DNA from 4 places in the Oceanobacter sp. 4_MG-2023 genome. Region 2 is predicted to be linked to each of the others. Evidence: predicted binding sites of a transcription regulator. Region 2 holds the regulator's gene; each other region holds the start of a gene.
What was found. Region 2 encodes sigma-54, which starts transcription at its own class of promoters, with help from an activator protein. Its sites were predicted from a motif close to TGGCACNNNNNTTGCTNT; they were not measured.
Positions count from the first base shown of each region.

Region 1: the regulator sigma-54 is predicted to act here: its motif matches at 2,424-2,441, upstream of Q8W24_RS06550 (formate/nitrite transporter family protein).
Region 3: the regulator sigma-54 is predicted to act here: its motif matches at 1,791-1,808, upstream of Q8W24_RS15120 (NarK family nitrate/nitrite MFS transporter).
Region 4: the regulator sigma-54 is predicted to act here: its motif matches at 2,540-2,557, upstream of glnA (glutamate--ammonia ligase).

Region 1 is NZ_JAUYVV010000006.1:119,726-124,410, reverse strand. Features, by position in the region: gene Q8W24_RS06560 (bestrophin family protein) at 1-654, shown strand, start outside; gene Q8W24_RS06555 (nitrate regulatory protein) at 785-2,077, shown strand; gene Q8W24_RS06550 (formate/nitrite transporter family protein) at 2,697-3,512, shown strand; gene Q8W24_RS06545 (bifunctional protein-serine/threonine kinase/phosphatase) at 3,626-4,685, shown strand, end outside.
Region 2 is NZ_JAUYVV010000010.1:77,241-81,925, forward strand. Features, by position in the region: gene lptB (LPS export ABC transporter ATP-binding protein) at 1-684, shown strand, start outside; gene Q8W24_RS09285 (RNA polymerase factor sigma-54) at 813-2,303, shown strand; gene hpf (ribosome hibernation-promoting factor, HPF/YfiA family) at 2,354-2,656, shown strand; gene ptsN (PTS IIA-like nitrogen regulatory protein PtsN) at 2,660-3,118, shown strand; gene rapZ (RNase adapter RapZ) at 3,143-4,015, shown strand; gene Q8W24_RS09305 (HPr family phosphocarrier protein) at 4,054-4,323, shown strand; gene mgtE (magnesium transporter) at 4,540-4,685, shown strand, end outside.
Region 3 is NZ_JAUYVV010000028.1:7,127-11,811, reverse strand. Features, by position in the region: gene Q8W24_RS15125 (NAD(P)/FAD-dependent oxidoreductase) at 1-1,147, opposite strand, end outside; gene Q8W24_RS15120 (NarK family nitrate/nitrite MFS transporter) at 1,990-3,456, shown strand; gene Q8W24_RS15115 (bifunctional protein-serine/threonine kinase/phosphatase) at 3,490-4,685, shown strand, end outside.
Region 4 is NZ_JAUYVV010000003.1:194,848-199,532, reverse strand. Features, by position in the region: gene Q8W24_RS04045 (alpha/beta hydrolase) at 1-916, opposite strand, end outside; gene glnA (glutamate--ammonia ligase) at 1,065-2,471, opposite strand; gene typA (translational GTPase TypA) at 2,853-4,673, shown strand.

The sequences.
Region 1 (4,685 bases), on a different contig from region 2:
CGCTCGTTGGCGCGTTCAACGCATATTCTCTTGCCATCCGAGCGGCGGGCGGAGCTATTGGCCTGGTGTTCCGTGTTTTATCATGCCTTGCGCCTGCAGCTGCGTCAGCAGCCGTTGTCAGTGGCTGTTTTGCAACAGGAAGTTCCCGACTGGGTGCTGGCCCGTTTGTCGACAGAGCGGCTGGCGCAGGTTGTGGAGAAGGGTAACGTGGCCGATGGTGTGGGGCTGGCAATGGCAGAAACCTTGCGTCAGGCATATGCGGCCAATGAGCTGGATACCCAGGGTATACGGATTCTGAATGAGCATTTATCCAGTCTGGCGGCGATTCAGGCGGCGAGTGAACGGCTGGCATCCACTCCGTTGCCCTTTGCCTATTCCTTGCTGACGCATCGGACGGCGTATCTGTATTGTTACTTGTTGCCTTTCGGGCTGGTGGGCAGTCTGGGCTGGATGATGCCGGTCTTTATTGTGATTGTGGCGTATACCTTTTTTGGTCTGGATGCCTTGGCGCAACAGCTGGAAGAACCGTTTGGCCATGACGCCAATCACCTGCCGCTGGCGTCTTTGTGTCGGGTAAATGACCGCTCGCTGGCACAGGCGCAAGGCCTGCCATTGCTGGATATGTTGGCACCCAACGGCGATGTACTGGATTGACGGGGGAGTGTTAAGCCACTTTGTCAGCCAGCCCGATCCGTTCCCGGTGGTGGCAGGACAAACCACTGTGGAAGCATGGCGGCCCTTGTTATTCTTCCGGGTCAAGCTCAAAACCATACAGTGATTCCAGATGACATTAACGAGTGAAGACTTTCTGCTGGCGGCTAAACGTGCTGAGATCAGTGCTCTGAAACAATTATTGGTGAGCAGCGGGTTGGTCACCTGGGTCACGGATCTGATTCATGAGCTGCAACGTGAACGTGGCTTGTCGAATATTTATCTGGTATCCCATGGCCAACGTTTTGCCCGCCAACGGCTCGATGAACTGGAAGCCACCAAACAAGCAGAATGTGTTTTTCGGGAAGCCTTGTCGTTGCTGGAGCTGGATAGTGATTCTCCCTCGTCTGCCCGCCTGTTCCGGTCCTTGTCCTTTGTATTGCATTGTCTGGATGAATTACCCGCATTACGGCTTCAGATTAATGCGCAAAAACTCACCGCGGATGAGAATACCCGGCTCTTTAACCGTACGATTTCCGGTTTGCTGAGTGTGGTGTTCGAAGCCGCCGGCAGTGTCAGCGACCCGGATATCACCCATGCACTGGTGGCCATGTTCAATTTTGTGCAAGGCAAGGAATATTCCGGTCAGGAGCGAGCCTTGGGTGTTATTGGTTTTGCCATGGGAGAATTCACCAAAAAACAACAGATACATATCAAGACGCTTCAGGATGCCCAGCAACGTTGTTTTGATATCTTTTCCAGCCAGGCCAAGGCCATGCCGGTTGATCAATGGCGGCAGGCAGAAAGCAGTGAGGCTGCCATCGAATTCAACAAGTTGCGTAATATGATTGCCCGCTTCAGTCATAACGACACCCTGCCAACCGCAATCAGCGAAGTATGGTACGAGCTGTCGACACATCGGATTGATGATATGCGGGCGATTGAAAAGGAGCTGGAAGCGGATCTGTTTCACCTTTGCCAGCAAAAAATTGCCAAGGCAGAAGAGGATCTTCGGCTGCATGACAATCATGTTCGGGAACTGACAGATATCGATGAGCCACCCACATCGGTGTTGTCTTCCTTTCCTGATTCCATTAACGACCCTGTCAAACTGACCATGATGCCCGGATTTAATACTAACGTGGCCAGTTCAATATCCGAGTTGGTACAGCGCCAGGCTGAACACCTGGAAGCCATGAGGGATGAATTAAGACAGGCACGTCAGGCTCTGGATGAGCGCAAACTGATCGAAAAGGCCAAAGGCTTGCTGATGCAAAATCAGAATATCAACGAAGAAGAAGCGTATCGCCAGATTCGCCAGTCCGCCATGGACAACAAAAAGCGCATTATCGATATCGTCCGTAATATCATCAGCGTCTCCGACATGCTGCAACTGAACGACGGCGACAGTACTTCTCTGGAATAAACTCTTTATACCAAGACCAAGCTCAATACCGGGCCATCGATCAATACCCGGTCATGTAGCAGTACCAGCAGTACCGGGATATGCGCTGTTCCTTTCCTGGCCAGACTGATAACCGATTGATGGCACGGCTACCCAGGAGTCAGACCACTGGACGCCATAACCGCCGGGCCAAACTCCATGTGGTCACGGCTGCAGCAGTTGCATATTCTGCTGGTGCACACAGATGGAGCGCCTGGGGGAAATCAAGCCCTGAAATAATCCAAAAATAGCACTGCCAGTGGTGTGTGAACGTATTATTTGCCTGATTTTTTAAATAAACCAAACAAAATCAATAGTTTATGATAAATGGCACGCCAGATGCTTGGAGATCCCAAGACTGTGGGTCAATGATGATGCACAGCACTGAAAACAACGACGTTGAGTACTTCCCTGACTTTTTGCCAGCGGATGGTGCCACGTCGTGCTCCATAGCATGTCAAAACACCTTATTCGGGTAGGTTCAAGCGTCAGCAGTTACTCAACTTCGTGATCTGAGTCTTCATGGTCGCCCTTTGGCACATGAACCAAATCATTAGGTATCGACAGTAACGCAATACCTACCGAACCCAAGGAATTTGATATGTCCTATCTCGCGCCTTCCGAATTTGTGACCAAGATGGTCGATGCCGGTGAAGAGAAAATCTTCATGTCCACCAAGGACACTCTGATACGCGCCTTTATGGCCGGTGCAACCCTTGCCCTGGCGGCCATTTTTGCCATTACTGTAGCGATGAAAAGTGGTTCTCCATTCCTGGGTGCCAGCATGTTTCCTGTTGGTTTTGTCATGCTCTATCTGATGAAATTTGACTTGCTGACCGGTGTCTTCACGCTGGTTCCGCTGGCGTTGATCGACAAGCGTCCCGGCTGCAATATCAAACAATTGCTGCGTAACTGGGGTTTGGTCTTTCTGGGCAACCTGGGTGGTGCGCTGGCTGTCGCCTTTATGATTTCCTTTGTTCTGACGTATGGCTACAACACCGACGGTGGTGCTCTGGCGGCCAAGGTATCGTCTATTGGTGAGTCCCGTACACTGGGTTACGCCGCTCATGGTGTTGACGGCTGGTTTACCATTTTTATCCGCGCCATGCTGTGTAACTGGATGGTTTCCATGGGGGTTGTGGGGGCGATGATTTCGACGTCTGTCACCGGCAAAATAGCCGCCATGTGGATGCCGATCATGGTGTTTTTCTTCCTCGGTTTTGAGCACTCGATCGTCAATATGTTTTTGTTCCCGTTTTCCATGATCATGGGTGGTGATTTCACCATCGGGCAATATCTGGTCTGGAATGAACTGCCGACAGTGATGGGTAATCTGATTGGGGGCTTCCTGTTTGTTGGTTTGCCGTTGTATTACACCCACGTACGCACAAGTTCAAAACGTCCTCTGGTTTCCTGATTCACGACGGATTGTCTATTCTGATTAAAAGGGAGGTAATGGCTCTCTTTTAATCAGGTGGCAATACTCATGGGGACATATATGTCCCCATTAATATAAAAAGGACTCCATGCATGGCGCATGACCTATGCATTGCTGCTGGCCAGTATTCCGATAAAGGCCTTAAAAACAGCAACCAGGACAGCCTGGGACTGGTGACACCGGCACCTTCTCTGTTGGCATTCAAGGGCGTCAGCGCCGCTATTGCTGATGGTATCAGCAGCAGTAACGTCAGCCATATTGCCAGCCAAACAGCCATTGATACGTTTCTGGAAGACTATTACCGAACCTCGGAAGCCTGGACGGCACAACATTCGGGTGAACAGGTGATACGGGCAATCAATGGCAGCCTGTATTTAAAAAACCAGCGCAGTGATTTCCGGTTTGATATCAACCGGGGCTATGTTTGTACGCTAAGCGCACTGGTTTTGCGTGGGTGTGATGGCTATGTGTTCCATGTTGGTGACAGTCGTATCTATCGCTTGAGAGAGCAGACGCTGGAACAGCTGACCAGCGATCACCGCCTTTGGGAGTCGTCTGAGAAAAGCTATCTGGCGCGGGCCATAGGCATGAGCGAACAGGTCGAGATTGATTACCGCCACACCAGCCTGCAAGCAAACGATGTCTTTATTCTTGCCACCGACGGGGTGTATGAATATGTCACCCCGGAATACCTGCGCGCAACCATCCACCAATATCCGGACGATTTGAATCACGCCGCCACCCTGATTGCCCGACAAGCACTGGATAACGGCAGCGATGACAACCTGAGTATCCAGTTAATCCGGGTGACGGCGCTCCCTGATCGCAAGCAGGCATCGCTACTGCACGATATGTCTCGCCTGGCTCTGCCACCAGGGCTGGAACCCGGCATGACCTTCGACGGTTACAGGATTATTCGTAACCTGCATACCAGTAGCCGCAGTCACGTCTTTCTGGCCCGTCACCTGCAAAGCAACGACCGGGTGGTCTTGAAACTGCCATCCGGCGAGCTGCAACAGGATGCCGGTTATCTGGAGCGGCTGATGATGGAAGAGTGGATTGCCAGACGCATCCAGAATGCCCATGTTATCCAGCCATATGTGCCAGAGCAGCCGCGCCAATACCTGTATATCGCCAGCCGATACTTTGAAG
Region 2 (4,685 bases):
GGCCGCGAAGTCGTCAAGGACGTTTCCCTGGCGGTCAGCAGCGGACAGATTGTCGGCTTGCTGGGCCCTAACGGCGCAGGTAAAACCACTTGTTTCTATATGATTGTCAACTTGGTACAGGCCGACAAGGGGCGTGTCAGTATCGATGACGACGATATCAGCCATCTGCCCATGCACGGCCGCGCCCAGAAAGGCATTGGCTACTTGCCACAAGAAGCGTCGATCTTCCGCAAACTCAGCGTCGAAGACAATATCATGGCCATCATGGAAACCCGGTCAGACCTGAACAAACCCCAACGTCAGCAACAGCTGGAACAGCTACTGGATGAATTTCACATTCAGCACATTCGTACCAGCCTCGGCATGGCCCTGTCTGGTGGCGAACGACGACGGGTCGAAATAGCCCGCGCCCTGGCCGCCGAACCCTCCTTTATTTTGCTGGATGAACCCTTTGCCGGTGTTGATCCGATCTCGGTCGCTGACATTATGGATATCATTCGTCAACTCAAGGCACGTGGCATCGGCGTACTGATTACTGACCACAACGTCCGCGAAACTCTCGCAATTTGTGAAAAAGCCTATATCGTAGGCGGTGGACACATAATTGCCGAAGGCAGCGCTGATGATGTACTCGCCAACGAACAGGTTCGGGCTATCTACCTTGGTCATGACTTCCATCTTTGAATCTTATCGGCTTGCAGGGCTATGATGCCCAGCGCTGTTTCATTCGCCACCATGAAAAGCATTCCCTGTCTCACAGGCTGGCGTATAATGCACAGACCATGCCGACAACCGATGAATAATAACGCTGTATGAAAGCATCGCTTCAGTTAAAAATGGGTCAGCAGCTGACCATGACCCCTCAGCTGCAACAGGCAATTCGACTGCTGCAATTGTCTACCCTCGATCTGCAACAGGAAATCCAGGAAGCCCTGGACTCCAACCCCATGCTGGAATTCGAAGAGTCCGAGCACGACGACTTTCCGGATGCACAGCAAACCAATGCAGATCAGGAAAGGGAAGTCACCGCAACAGCGGCCACGACCGATGCCGACACCCAGGAACTGGGTGAGCAATGGTCTGATGACAAGATGCCAGATGATCTGCCAGTCGATAGCAACTGGGATGATACGTTCCAGACCACGGCCGGGGTTTCCTCAGGCTCTGGCCCGGTTGGCGATGACGACTTTGATTATGACTCCCGTCATGCCACCACAGACGACCTGCAAGATCATCTTGAATGGCAGCTGAACCTGACTCCCATGAGTGACACCGATCGCGAGATCGCCACCATGCTGATCGACGGGGTTGATGACGATGGCTATCTGCACACCACCATCGACGACATACTCGGTTCAATTGACCCGGAACTGGGTGTTGAAGAAGATGAAATCCAGGCCGTCCTCAAACGCTTGCAACAGTTTGACCCCGCCGGTGTTTTTGCCCGCGACCTGCGTGAATGCCTGATTCTTCAGCTCAACCAGCTACCTGCCGAAACACCCTGGCTGGCAGAAGCCAAATTGGTGATCGGCGACTACATCGCCCTGCTGGGCAGTAAAGATTACCCCACCCTGATGCGCAAAACCCGGCTCAAGGAAGAAGACCTCAAAGCCGTCCTGCGTCTGGTTAAAGAACTCAACCCCAAGCCGGGCGCTGATATCAGCTCCGAGCAGTCAGAATACGTCGTACCGGACGTGATTGTTCGTAATATCCGTGATGAATGGCGTGTTGAGCTTAACCCGGATATCGCCCCCAAGCTGCGCGTCAACTCCGACTACGCCTCACTGGTGCGACGTTCCGACAGCAGTGCCGACAACGCCTTCCTCAAAGACCATTTGCAAGAAGCGCGCTGGTTTATCAAAAGCCTGCAAAGCCGCAACGAAACCCTGCTGAAAGTCGCCACCAAAATTGTCGAGTACCAAATCGACTTCTTTGAACAGGGTGAAGAAGCCATGAAACCTCTGGTATTGCATGATATTGCCGATGCCGTTGGTATGCATGAATCAACCATTTCACGGGTCACTACGCAAAAATTCATGCACACTCCTCGTGGTATTTTCGAGCTGAAGTATTTCTTCTCCAGCCACGTCAGTACTGACGCCGGTGGCGAATGTTCATCCACCGCCATTCGCGCCATGATCAAAAAACTGATCAGCGAAGAAAATCCGCGTAAACCCCTGAGTGATAACAAAATTGCCATTGTGCTGGGCGACAAGGGCATTCAGGTTGCACGCCGCACGGTGGCCAAATACCGTGAAGCCATGATGATTCCGCCTTCCAATGAGCGGAAACAATTGATCTGATCGATAGCGTCGATCTCTGTTCGATACAAGCGAGCGATAAGGAGCCGTTTATGAGCATCAATATCAGTGGACACCATGTTGAAGTGACCGAAGCCATGGAAGCATACGTCAAGGAAAAACTGGTTCGTCTTGAGCGTCATGTCGACCCGATTACTTCTGGCCAGATCACACTGACCCTGGAAAAAGGCCGACAACAGGCAGAAGCCACCCTGCATGCCAGTGGTGCTGACTTTCACGCCACCTCAACTCACGACGATATGTATGCCGCCATTGATCTGCTGGCCGACAAACTGGACCGTCAACTCCTGAAACACAAAGAAAAACTGATTGCCCGACAGCACGGGCAAGGTTGACCTATGAGCATTGCGATTGCCGATATTCTACTGCCAGAATGCACCCGTACCGACGTCGCCATTACCAGCAAAAAAAAATTGCTGGAGTTTCTTGCCGGACTGATTGCCGAAAAAGTTGACGGCAGCAGTTCGGACGAAGTGTTTGAACGCCTGCTTGGACGTGAACGTCTGGGCAGTACTGGCATTGGTGAAGGCATCGCAATCCCCCATTGTCGTTTACGGCAATGCGAACAAGCCGTCGGCGTGTTACTTCACTTGCAAGAGGCCATCGATTTTGATGCCATTGACCATCAACCGGTTGACCTCGTATTTGCTTTATTAGTCCCTGAAGAAGCAACGGACGATCATCTGCAAATTCTCGCCACACTGGCGCAAAATTTCAGTCAGAATGATTACCGTCAGCAATTGCGTAGTGCCAGCAGCGATCAGGAACTGTACCAACGAGCGTTGGCCAACCACTAACCAGACCAATACGGAGACCGCATCATGCGCCTGGTTGTGATCAGTGGCCGCTCTGGCTCAGGCAAGTCCAGCGCTTTGGCCGTGCTCGAAGATCTCGGTTTTTATTGCATCGACAACCTGCCGGTTGATCTGTTGCCCGCACTGGCGGATTTACCCTACAGCGCCGAAAAACGCGCCAATGTCGCTGTCAGTGTCGATGTGCGTAATTTGCCCGACGCCATGGAACAGCTGACCCAGGTACTGACCTGCTTACCCGGACAGTATCGCCAGGTCGATATTGTATTTCTGGATGCCACCGAAGAAGTCCTGCTACAACGCTTCAGCTCCACCCGTCGCAAACACCCCCTCACCAATGACAATATCTCATTGGCAGAAGCCATCGAGCGCGAAACCGAATTGCTCGAACCTGTTGCCAACCTGGCTGACTTGACGCTGGATACCACCCGCATGTCAGTCCATGAGCTGCGCAGCCTGATCAAGATGCGAGTAGCCGAGAAAGTCACCCCGGATATGGCCATTCTGTTCCAGTCCTTTGGCTTCAAGCAGGGGATTCCTCTGGATGCCGATTTTGTATTTGATGTCCGCAACCTGCCCAACCCCTACTGGCAACATGAATTACGTCCTCTGACCGGACAGGATCAGGCGATTATCGATTTTTTATCCAGCCAGCCGGAAGTCACCGAACTGTTTGATGACATCCGTACTTACCTGTTGCGCTGGTTACCCCGTTTTGCCGAAAATAACCGCAGCTACCTGACCATTGCCATTGGCTGCACTGGCGGTCAACATCGCTCAGTGTATTTATCAGAACGCCTGACTGCAGCCTTCAAACAAGAATTTGGCAATGTACAGGTACGTCACCGCGAGCTCAGGTCTGCTGCCCATCACAGCCACTGATGCTTATTACCCACAATCCAATCGTTTCGGGAGCCTGGATGGTTAACACGCAAATCACCATCATCAACAAGCTGGGTTTACACGCACGGGCAGCCGCCAAACTGGTATCAACCGCGGCCAGCTACGGCGCAACCATCAAGGTGGGTTATCCAAACCGCATGGTCGATGCCAAAAGTATCATGGCCGTAATGATGCTCGCCGCCAGCAAGGGTACCGATCTTTATATCGAAGCAGAGGGCCAGGATGCCCAGGCAGCACTGGACGCACTCTGCGACCTGATCAATCGTCGCTTTGATGAGGGTGAATAAAAACACCTGACAGCCGTTCGATAGCCGACTTGTTCTTGTCTCCAACAACGGCGGTCAACGACCGCCATATCCCCCAAAACACCTTCTCCAACAATCAAAGTTTCCTATAAAATCAAATCACTAGCGATATCAATGCGAGTAGTTTCAGTATTCCCCGGATAGCCACACTCGGTGATTCAGGCTAGAATCAATCATTCACTCCGTACCGGGGCTTCCATGGCAGAACTCAGCGAAAAGGCCAGATCCAAACTCAACAGCCTGAACGAAGCGCTCGAGTCCGGTGCCATGGCACGCGTACGCCGGATCATCAACTCCGGCCTGGCCCCTGTTGATGTCGCCCACCTGATCGAATCCTCCCCGCC
Region 3 (4,685 bases), on a different contig from region 2:
ACACGCCGACAATACGCTGCTGCTGAATCACCAGTTTTTTATACACACCGGATGTCAGGTCTTGTAGCTGGATAACCTGATCGTGCCCTGTGGCTTCAAATTGCCCCATGCTGTGAATATCAACCCCTGAGACCTTGAGTTTGGTCAGATGCTGCTGTTCGGCGTAACGGGGTAAGGGAGATGCCAGAGGGGGGATGGCAGCCAGTCCTGCCGCGACGATTTTGGCCTGTTCCCAGATGGGGGCGACCAGGCCGTAGGTTTGTCCTTCAAATTCACAACATTCGCCCAGTGCATAAATATGGCTGTCTGAGGTTTGCATATGCGAGTTGACGCAGATACCACGGCGGGTGGTTATCCCGGCGGCGGCGGCAAGTTCCCGGTTGGGTAAAATACCGGTGGCAAATACGACCAGGTCGGTGTCGAGTCGGATGGTTGTGGTGTCGGTGTCTGGCTGGTTGCGCAGCCGGTAGTGCACGGCTGTGGCGCGGTTGGCGTTCAGGCTCAGGGATTGTGGTGAGACGCCGGTGCGTACATCGATGCCCCGTTGGGTCAGCTCCTCTTGCAAGATCGTGGCGGCGGTGGCATCCAGCTGGCGGTTCATCAGCACCGGGTTGCGGTGCATCAGTGTTACCTCTACGCCCTGGGCCTTGAGCCCAACTGCGGCTTCAACACCGAGCAAACCGGCTCCAATGACGGTGGCGTGTTTGAGGGTCGGCAGTGCTGCCAGCATGGCATCGACATCCGTCATGGTACGAAAGCCGAGTACGTTGTCGGGCTGGTCGCCGTCGGTTCCTGGCATGCTGGGAATGGCGGAGCGGGAGCCGGTGGCAATCAGCAGCGCCTGATAATCCAGGGTGTTGTGAGTGCTGGTGGTAACGCGCTGTAACTTGGTGTCGATGTGCTCAACCGCGGTATTCAGGTGCACATGAATACCGCGCTGCTGATACCAGCTGGCATCGTGGGGAGTAATCGCTGCCAGGGTGGTTTCGTTGGCCAGCAAGGGTGACAGCATGATGCGATTGTAATGGCATAGATGCTCATCACTGAGTACGTGGATGGTATCGAACGGGTGGTCGGTGCCCAGTTCTTCCAGAACCCGGTTGGCGGCCATGCCGTTACCAATAATAACGAGACTGTTGCTGTTCATATCATTTTTTTCGCATAAAAAAAGGCGCTCACCAGTCAACCTGGGAGCGCCTTTGCTATAGGGAATATGTGTGTCGATGTTGTGTGCCGTGATCTTCTTTGATCGGTCAGGAGGTTACCTGCGGCGTCGACGTGGTGGAATCAAAGCAGATTTTATGCCAGAGCGGGTGGATATCGGTCTCGGTATGGAGCCTGCCGATCTACTCAACATGGGGGTATCTGTTGTGAGGTGGTCTTTCTGGGCAGCAAAATAATCAGCTATGACAGTAAGAAAGGTATCAGTAGCCTGATGTGGCAAAGAATGATTTCGCACTCAAATAGAACTTGTTGTGGTTTTTTGCCTGAAATCGGTGCGATAAAAAGGTGTTGGCAAGTATAAACAGCCGCGATTGGGGCACTGATGCAACAAAAAAGACCGCTGCCAAGGTCAACGCTCAGGCAGAGGTCATGCCTATTGACGGTGGAGACGATGGAACCGGGGGCTGATTTTTGTCGGGTCCGATGCATCGGCAATGATCATTGGCATTCTTCCTGCTTTGTTATTGGCTATTCGTCAGATTCGCAGCGTTGTGATCTGACACTTACGCAACGGCGCATTCAAAAAAACTGATCAGAGATCGAGAGCCACCGGCTGTCGTTATCGCTGGGAAAGTAACTGCTGTTGCGTGGTCTGTATGAGGTCTCGATAACTTATACACGGTGCCTGTTCTGCTACCGCTCCGGTGCAATAACTCCCTCTGTTTGTTTCTCCTGTCTTTTTGAATTCGTTGTATTGCCGTGCCGGTTATCTTTGCCGTCGTGGGGCGTGAGCTACTGTATGTATTATGGATCAGAGAGCATGTTATGAGCGCCGAACGTTTTAATCTGTTGTCGTTTACCGGCAAGATGAAAGTCCTCCACCTCAGTTGGATGGCATTTTTTATCACTTTTCTGGTGTGGTTTAACCACGCCCCGATGTTGCAGGCCATGGCTGCCAGCCTGGGATTGCAGCCTTCTGAAATCAAAACCTTGTTGATCCTGAACGTCGCGCTGACCATACCGGCGCGGGTCATTATTGGCATGCTGACCGACCGCTTTGGCCCTCGTATTGTGTATTCCGCCTTGTTGGCGGTGTGTTCGATCCCCTGTTTTATGTTTGCCCTGGCTGAGGACTTTACACAAGCCGCCATTGCCCGTTTTTTAATGGGCTTTATCGGTGCCGGTTTTGTGATTGGGATTCGTATTGTCAGTGAATGGTTTCCGGCGAATGAGCTGGGCACTGCCGAAGGTGTTTATGGTGGCTGGGGCAACTTTGGTTCTGCCGCCGCGGCCTTTTGTTTGCCGGTGATTGCGCTGTGGTTTGGCGGAGATGATGGCTGGCGGTATGCGATTGGTCTGACAGGGCTGATCAGTCTGTTGTTCAGCGTGGTGTATTACCAGAACATTACCGATACCCCCAAGGGCGCGACCTATTTCAAACCCAAACACATGGGAGCAATGGAAGTGACCAGCCAGGGAGATTTCTTCTTGTTGCTGATCATGAAAGTGCCGATGTATGCCGCCATGGCGCTGCTGGCCTGGAAGTTATCGCCTGCCGGAGTGAGCATGTTGTCCGAGACCACGGCGCTGATGTGTTATATCGGTTTGGTGCTGCTGTACGCCTATGAGGTATCACACGTCTGGAAAGTGAACAAAACCGTCTTTAGCGAAGCCGTGCCTGAGATGCATCGGTATGAGTTCAGGCAGGTGGCGGTATTGAATATTCTCTACTTCGCCACGTTTGGTTCCGAGCTGGCGGTGGTGTCCATGTTGCCGCTGTTTTTTGCCGAAACCTTTGATCTGTCGCCGGTGATCGCCGGTATGGTGGCGTCTGCCTATGCCTTTATGAATCTGATGTCGCGCCCGGGAGGCGGCTGGTTATCTGACAAGTTTGGCCGTAAACCGACCTTGTTGATTCTGACCGCGGGTCTGGCGGTGGGCTATCTGGTGATGGGAATGGTGGATAGCGAATGGCCGGTCTGGTTGGCGGTAGTGGCAGCCATGGTGTGTTCTTTCTTTGTGCAATCGGGGGAAGGGGCTGTGTTTGCGGTGGTGCCGCTGATCAAGCGTCGTTTGACCGGCCAGATTGCCGGTATGACAGGGGCGTATGGTAACGTTGGAGCGGTTACCTATCTGACGATCTTGTCGCTGGTGGAATACTCGACTTTCTTTATGGTGATTTCAGGCACGGCGGTGGTGGGTTTTATTGCTCTGTTGGCAATGAAAGAACCCAAGGGCCATATGGCGGAAGTAAACGACGATGGCACTGTCGAAATGATCAGTGTGAACTGATGTTGATCAAAACGATCCTGGACCTGAGCCATTATGAGTAGCAACACATTAGACATCCAGTTTGGTGGTGTCACCACCGCTGGTACCAAGGTGCTCAACCAGGATGCGTTTGCGCTTTATCAGCCGACCTTGTCAGCCGTCAAGTACAAGGGCATCGGAGTCTGTATTGCTGATGGCGTCAGCTGCAGTGATAACGCGCAGCAGGCCAGCGCCACCAGCGTGACGCATTTTTTGCAGGATTATTACAGCACACCCGACAGCTGGGATGTCAAAACCGCTGCCGCCCGAGTGCTGTCGGCGCTGAATGCCTGGCTATTCCATCATGGCCAGCAGGCCAGTGCCCGGCACAATGGTTTGGTCACGACCTTTAGCGGCATGGTGCTTAAATCCCGCACGGCCCACCTGTTTCATGTTGGCGACAGCCGGATTTATCACTGGCGAGAGGGGGTGCTGGAACCGCTCACTCGTGATCATGTACACAATAGCCAGGGTGGCTCGGCCTTGTCCCGGGCGTTAGGGATGGACTCCCGTCTGGAAGTGGACTATCTGACCTGTGATCTGCAGGTTGGCGATCAATTATTGCTCACCACGGATGGTGTTCACGGGTTTGTCAGTCATGAGCAGCTGCAACAAGCCATGGCGAGCGTTGGAGCGGATACGCGCCAGCATCAGATTGAGCATATTTGTCGAGACGTGCTGGATGCGGCTTTGCAGGCCGGATCGGATGACAACCTGACCTGTGTGATGGTACGGATTCAGTCCTTGCCCGCTGCCGGGCTGGATGAAACACAACGGGCTGTCAGCGCCCGGGTCATTCCACCGGTATTAGCTGTTGGCCAAACGCTGGATTATTACCGGGTGGCGCAGGTGATACATGCCAATGCCCGCAGCCATCTTTATAAAGTAATCGATCGCCGTGATGGTCGTTTTTATGCCCTTAAAGCGCCATCGCTCAACTTTGAAGATGACCCTGTGTATCTCGATGGTTTTGCCCGGGAGCAGTGGATCGGCAGTCGCCTTGATCACCCCAACCTGATGAAAGTGTATCCGCAGCAGGCCAACAGCCGCTTTCTGTATCACATCTGTGAATGGATTGATGGCTGCAGTTTGCGGCAGTGGATGCTGGATCACCCGATGGCCGATTTACCCCAGGTACGGGCCTTGGCCGACCAGCTGATTAATGGCCTGAGGGTTATGCAACGAATGGGTATGGTGCACCGTGATCTTAA
Region 4 (4,685 bases), on a different contig from region 2:
GTTCCGGAGATTCATTCACCAGGTGGTGATGAGCACCGACGATGCGGCTCAACATTAACGCCGGGAACAACCGCTGATAGGCCGGAATATTGTAACGCCAGTCAACGGTCTGATCCGCCGTCCCCTGAATCATGCGTACCGGATAATCAAACGGTGATCGCCGCTCGATCCAGCCGAGCCAACGCTTGAGTGCCGTCACCCAATGGACACTCAAATAACGGGATTGCAGGGGATCACTACTGGCAACAAATTCAGCAAATACCCGATTATTACCGTTCAGCACAAAACGTCTCGGCACCCGGGCGACAAAACGGTGTACCAGCGTATGTATCCAGCGGCCGCTGCGCCATCCCGCTGGCCGTAACAACGGGGCCAGCAGCCAGACCAGCAACGGCCCTGACTGACCGGCTACCGGGTGGCGCTTGAGCAGATAGCTGGCCAGAATCGCTCCCCCGGTACTCTGACCGGCAGCCAGCCAAGGCAACGCCGGCAGCTGCTGTTCAGCCTGCTGGAACACATCGGCAAACACGGTTTCATACTGATCAAAATCGTCGATTCTGGCTGCCTCACCACTCGACAAGCCATGCCCCGGCAAGTCGAATGCCACCAGGTTCAGGCGCTGGGCCCGGCAAAACCCAATCAGGCTGCCATACAGCCCGACATGGTCATAATAGCCGTGCACCAGAATAAGATTGGCCACCGCGTCAGGACAAGTCCAGTACTGCAGCGCAATATCAAAACCGGCACTTTCCAGCTTGCCCATGCGGTGCTGTCCGGCTTCAACATCGGGTAACCGATAATACTGCCGATACGCCTGTGTCAATGCCTCAGGAGCCGACGGCTGCCAACGGATACGCCAGTCAGGCAGGGCATTCCGGAGCGGATATGAATTCCATAATTCTTTGGTTGTTTTCACCACGCCGATCCTCTTGCGTCAAACACCATAGTCCTCAGCAGCCATAGCGCCATATCTTTATTTGGTGGCGGCTGCAAACAACAATAGTAAGCCACAAAAAAAGGCCGCCGAAGCGACCTTTCCTTATGACAACCCGTTCATCCGAAGATTAAACGGAGTAGTACATATCGAACTCAACCGGGTGAGTGGTATGTTCAACGCGGTAAACATCTTCCATTTTCAGGTCGACGTAAGCTTCGATCATATCTTCAGTGAATACACCACCAGCTGTCAGGAAGTCGCTGTCAGCTTTCAGGCTGTCCAGGGCTTCACGCAGGCTGCCACACACTTGTGGGATAGCTGCGGCTTCTTCAGCAGGCAGGTCGTACAGATCCTTGTCTGCTGCATCGCCAGGGTGCAGTTTGTTTTTGATGCCGTCCAGGCCAGCCATCAGCATGGCTGCGAATGCCAGGTATGGGTTGGCAGTCGGATCAGGGAAACGGGCTTCGATACGCTTGCCTTTAGGAGACGCAACGTAAGGAATACGGATAGAAGCAGAACGGTTACGGGCAGAGTATGCCAGCATGACCGGGGCTTCGAATCCAGGAATCAGACGCTTGTAGGAGTTGGTTGACGGGTTGGTGAACGCGTTCAACGCTTTGGCGTGCTTGATGATACCGCCAATGTAGTACAGAGCTGTTTCGCTCAGTCCTGCATAAACGTCACCGGCAAACTGGTTTTCGCCATCTTTCCAGAAAGACTGGTGCACGTGCATACCGGAACCGTTGTCACCAACGATTGGCTTCGGCATGAAAGTAGCTGTTTTGCCATAAGCAGCGGCAACGTTGTGCACGATGTATTTCATCATTTGCACTTCGTCGGCTTTTTTCACCAGCGTGTTGAATTTAACACCGATTTCGTTCTGGCCGGCGTTTGCTACTTCGTGGTGATGTACTTCAACGTCCAGACCAATAGCCATCATGGTGTTACACATGGCAGCACGGATGTCGTGGTGGCTGTCGACTGGAGGAACAGGGAAGTAACCGCCCTTGACGCGTGGACGGTGACCCAGGTTGCCGCCTTCGGTAACGGCTTCAGTTGCCCAGGCACCTTCGTCAGAATTGATTTTGTAGAAGTTGCCGGTCATGTCCTGACCCCAGCGAACATCATCAAACATGAAGAATTCTGGCTCTGGACCAAAGAAGGCAGTATCACCCAGACCAGTAGACTTCAGGTATTCTTCAGCGCGCTTGGCCACAGAACGGGGATCGCGCTCATAGCCTTGCATGGTGCTAGGCTCAATAATGTCGCAACGCAGAACCAGCGTTGCATCTTCAGTGAAGGGGTCCATGAAAGGCGTGGTGTCATCCGGCATCAGGATCATGTCGGATTCGTTGATGCCTTTCCAGCCGGAGATGGATGAGCCATCAAACATCTGGCCATTTTCGAAGAATTCTTCGTCGACATAGCTGGCAGGAATGGTTACATGCTGCTCTTTACCTTTGGAATCGGTAAAACGCAGGTCAACCCACTTAACGTCATTTTCTTTGATCAGATTCAGAGTGTTCTCTGACATTTACTTATCTCCAGATGCTGTTTCATATCCGATAATGGGGTCCAGCCCCTGCTACCATGCCCGAAAAAGGAGCAATTCGCGTGCCATTTAGAGGCATGCAAAAAACCTCACGGTATTCAGGGTATATCCGATCCCACAATCGTCTTTTTTGCACACTTCAGGTGCCCGACAAGCAAAATAGATCCATATTGGTGCATTTTGCTTGATTTTATATGACCCCAGTCAGACTGCGTGCCCGTTAGAGGTTCATACAACCAGTTTCCAATATCCACGCCTACATTAATAGCGCTTTTCTTATAATGAAATTGACATCACGCATCGATCCGAAGTCAGGTATAATCGGCCGCCAATTTTGCACAAACTTTAACCAAGGCTTTTGTTGTGATCGACAATCTCAGAAACATCGCCATTATTGCTCACGTTGACCACGGTAAAACTACCCTGGTCGATAAACTGCTGGAGCAATCCGGCACCCTGGATCGTAAAGACCAAGGTGGCGAGCGAGTCATGGACTCGAATGATCAGGAAAAAGAACGCGGTATTACCATTCTGGCGAAAAACACTGCTATTCGCTGGAACGACTACCGAATCAACATCGTCGACACACCAGGACACGCCGACTTCGGTGGCGAGGTTGAGCGTGTGATGTCCATGGTAGATTCCGTCTGCCTGCTCGTCGATGCCGTCGACGGCCCAATGCCACAAACCCGTTTTGTTACCCAAAAAGCGTTTGAGCGTGGTCTGCGTCCTATCGTGGTGATCAACAAGATCGACCGCCCTGGCGCTCGCCCTGACTGGGTAATGGACGAGATCTTTGATCTGTTCGACCGTCTCGGTGCCACCGATGAACAACTCGACTTCCCGGTTATCTACGCCTCCGCCCTGAACGGTATCGCCGGTACAGATCCGGATGATATGGCCGAAGACATGACGCCACTATTCCAGATGATCGTCGACCATGTAACCCCGCCACCTGTCGATCTTGATGGCCCGTTCCAGATGCAAATCTCGGCACTGGACTACGACAGCTTCGTCGGTGTTATCGGTGTTGGCCGTATCTCCCGCGGCAAGCTCAAGCCAGGTACTGACATTCAGCTGATTTCTGCTGAAGGCAAGATCCGCAAGGGCCGCTTGCTGGAAGTAAAAGGTTTCCACGGTCTGAACCGGGTTGCCGTTGAAGAAGCCTCCGCTGGTGACATCGTCTGTGTTTCCGGTATTGAAGGCCTGAACATTTCCGATACCCTGTGTGCGGTCGGTCATGTTGAAGCCCTGCCTGCCCTGACCGTCGACGAACCAACAGTCAGCATGACCTTCCAGGTCAATGACTCACCGTTCGCCGGTAAAGAAGGCAAGTACGTTACTTCACGTAATATCAAGGACCGTCTCGACAAAGAGCTGATCCACAACGTGGCGTTACGTGTTGAGCCAGGCGACAGCCCTGAGAAGTTCAAGGTTTCCGGTCGTGGCGAGCTGCATTTGTCGGTACTGATTGAAACCATGCGTCGCGAAGGCTTCGAAATGGCCATCGGCAAGCCCGAAGTGGTCCAGAAAATCGTCGACGGCGAGCTGCAAGAACCATACGAACAAGTGGTTATCGACGTTGAAGACGAGCACCAGGGTTCCATCATGGAAGAGATGGGCAACCGTCGCGCCGAGATGACCAATATGGTACCGGATGGCAAGGGTCGCACCCGTCTTGAGTTCATCATGCCAGCACGGGGCCTGATCGGCTTCCGTTCGCAGTTCATGACCATGACCTCTGGCTCCGGCATCCTGACCAACGTGTTTGATCACTACGGTCCTGTGCTCAGCAGCCTGGGTTCTACTCGCCACAACGGCGTACTGGTCTCCATGGTACCGGGCAAGGTACTGGGCTATGCCCTGTTCACCCTGCAAGAACGTGGTCGCCTGTTTGTAGCCCCAAGCCTGGAAGTCTACGAAGGCATGATCATTGGTCTGCACAGCCGCGACAACGACCTGGTGGTTAACCCGACCAAGGCCAAGCAGCTGACCAACGTCCGTGCTTCCGGTACTGATGAAGCCATTAACCTGACCCCTCCAGTCCGTCACACGCTGGAACAGGCTCTGGAATTCATCGAAGAAGATGAACTGGTCGAAGTGACTCCTACCAGCATTCGTCTGCGCAAGAAATTGCTGACTGAAAATGAACGCAAGCGCTCCAAGCCGAAAAAAACAGCCTGATCTCATAACCGG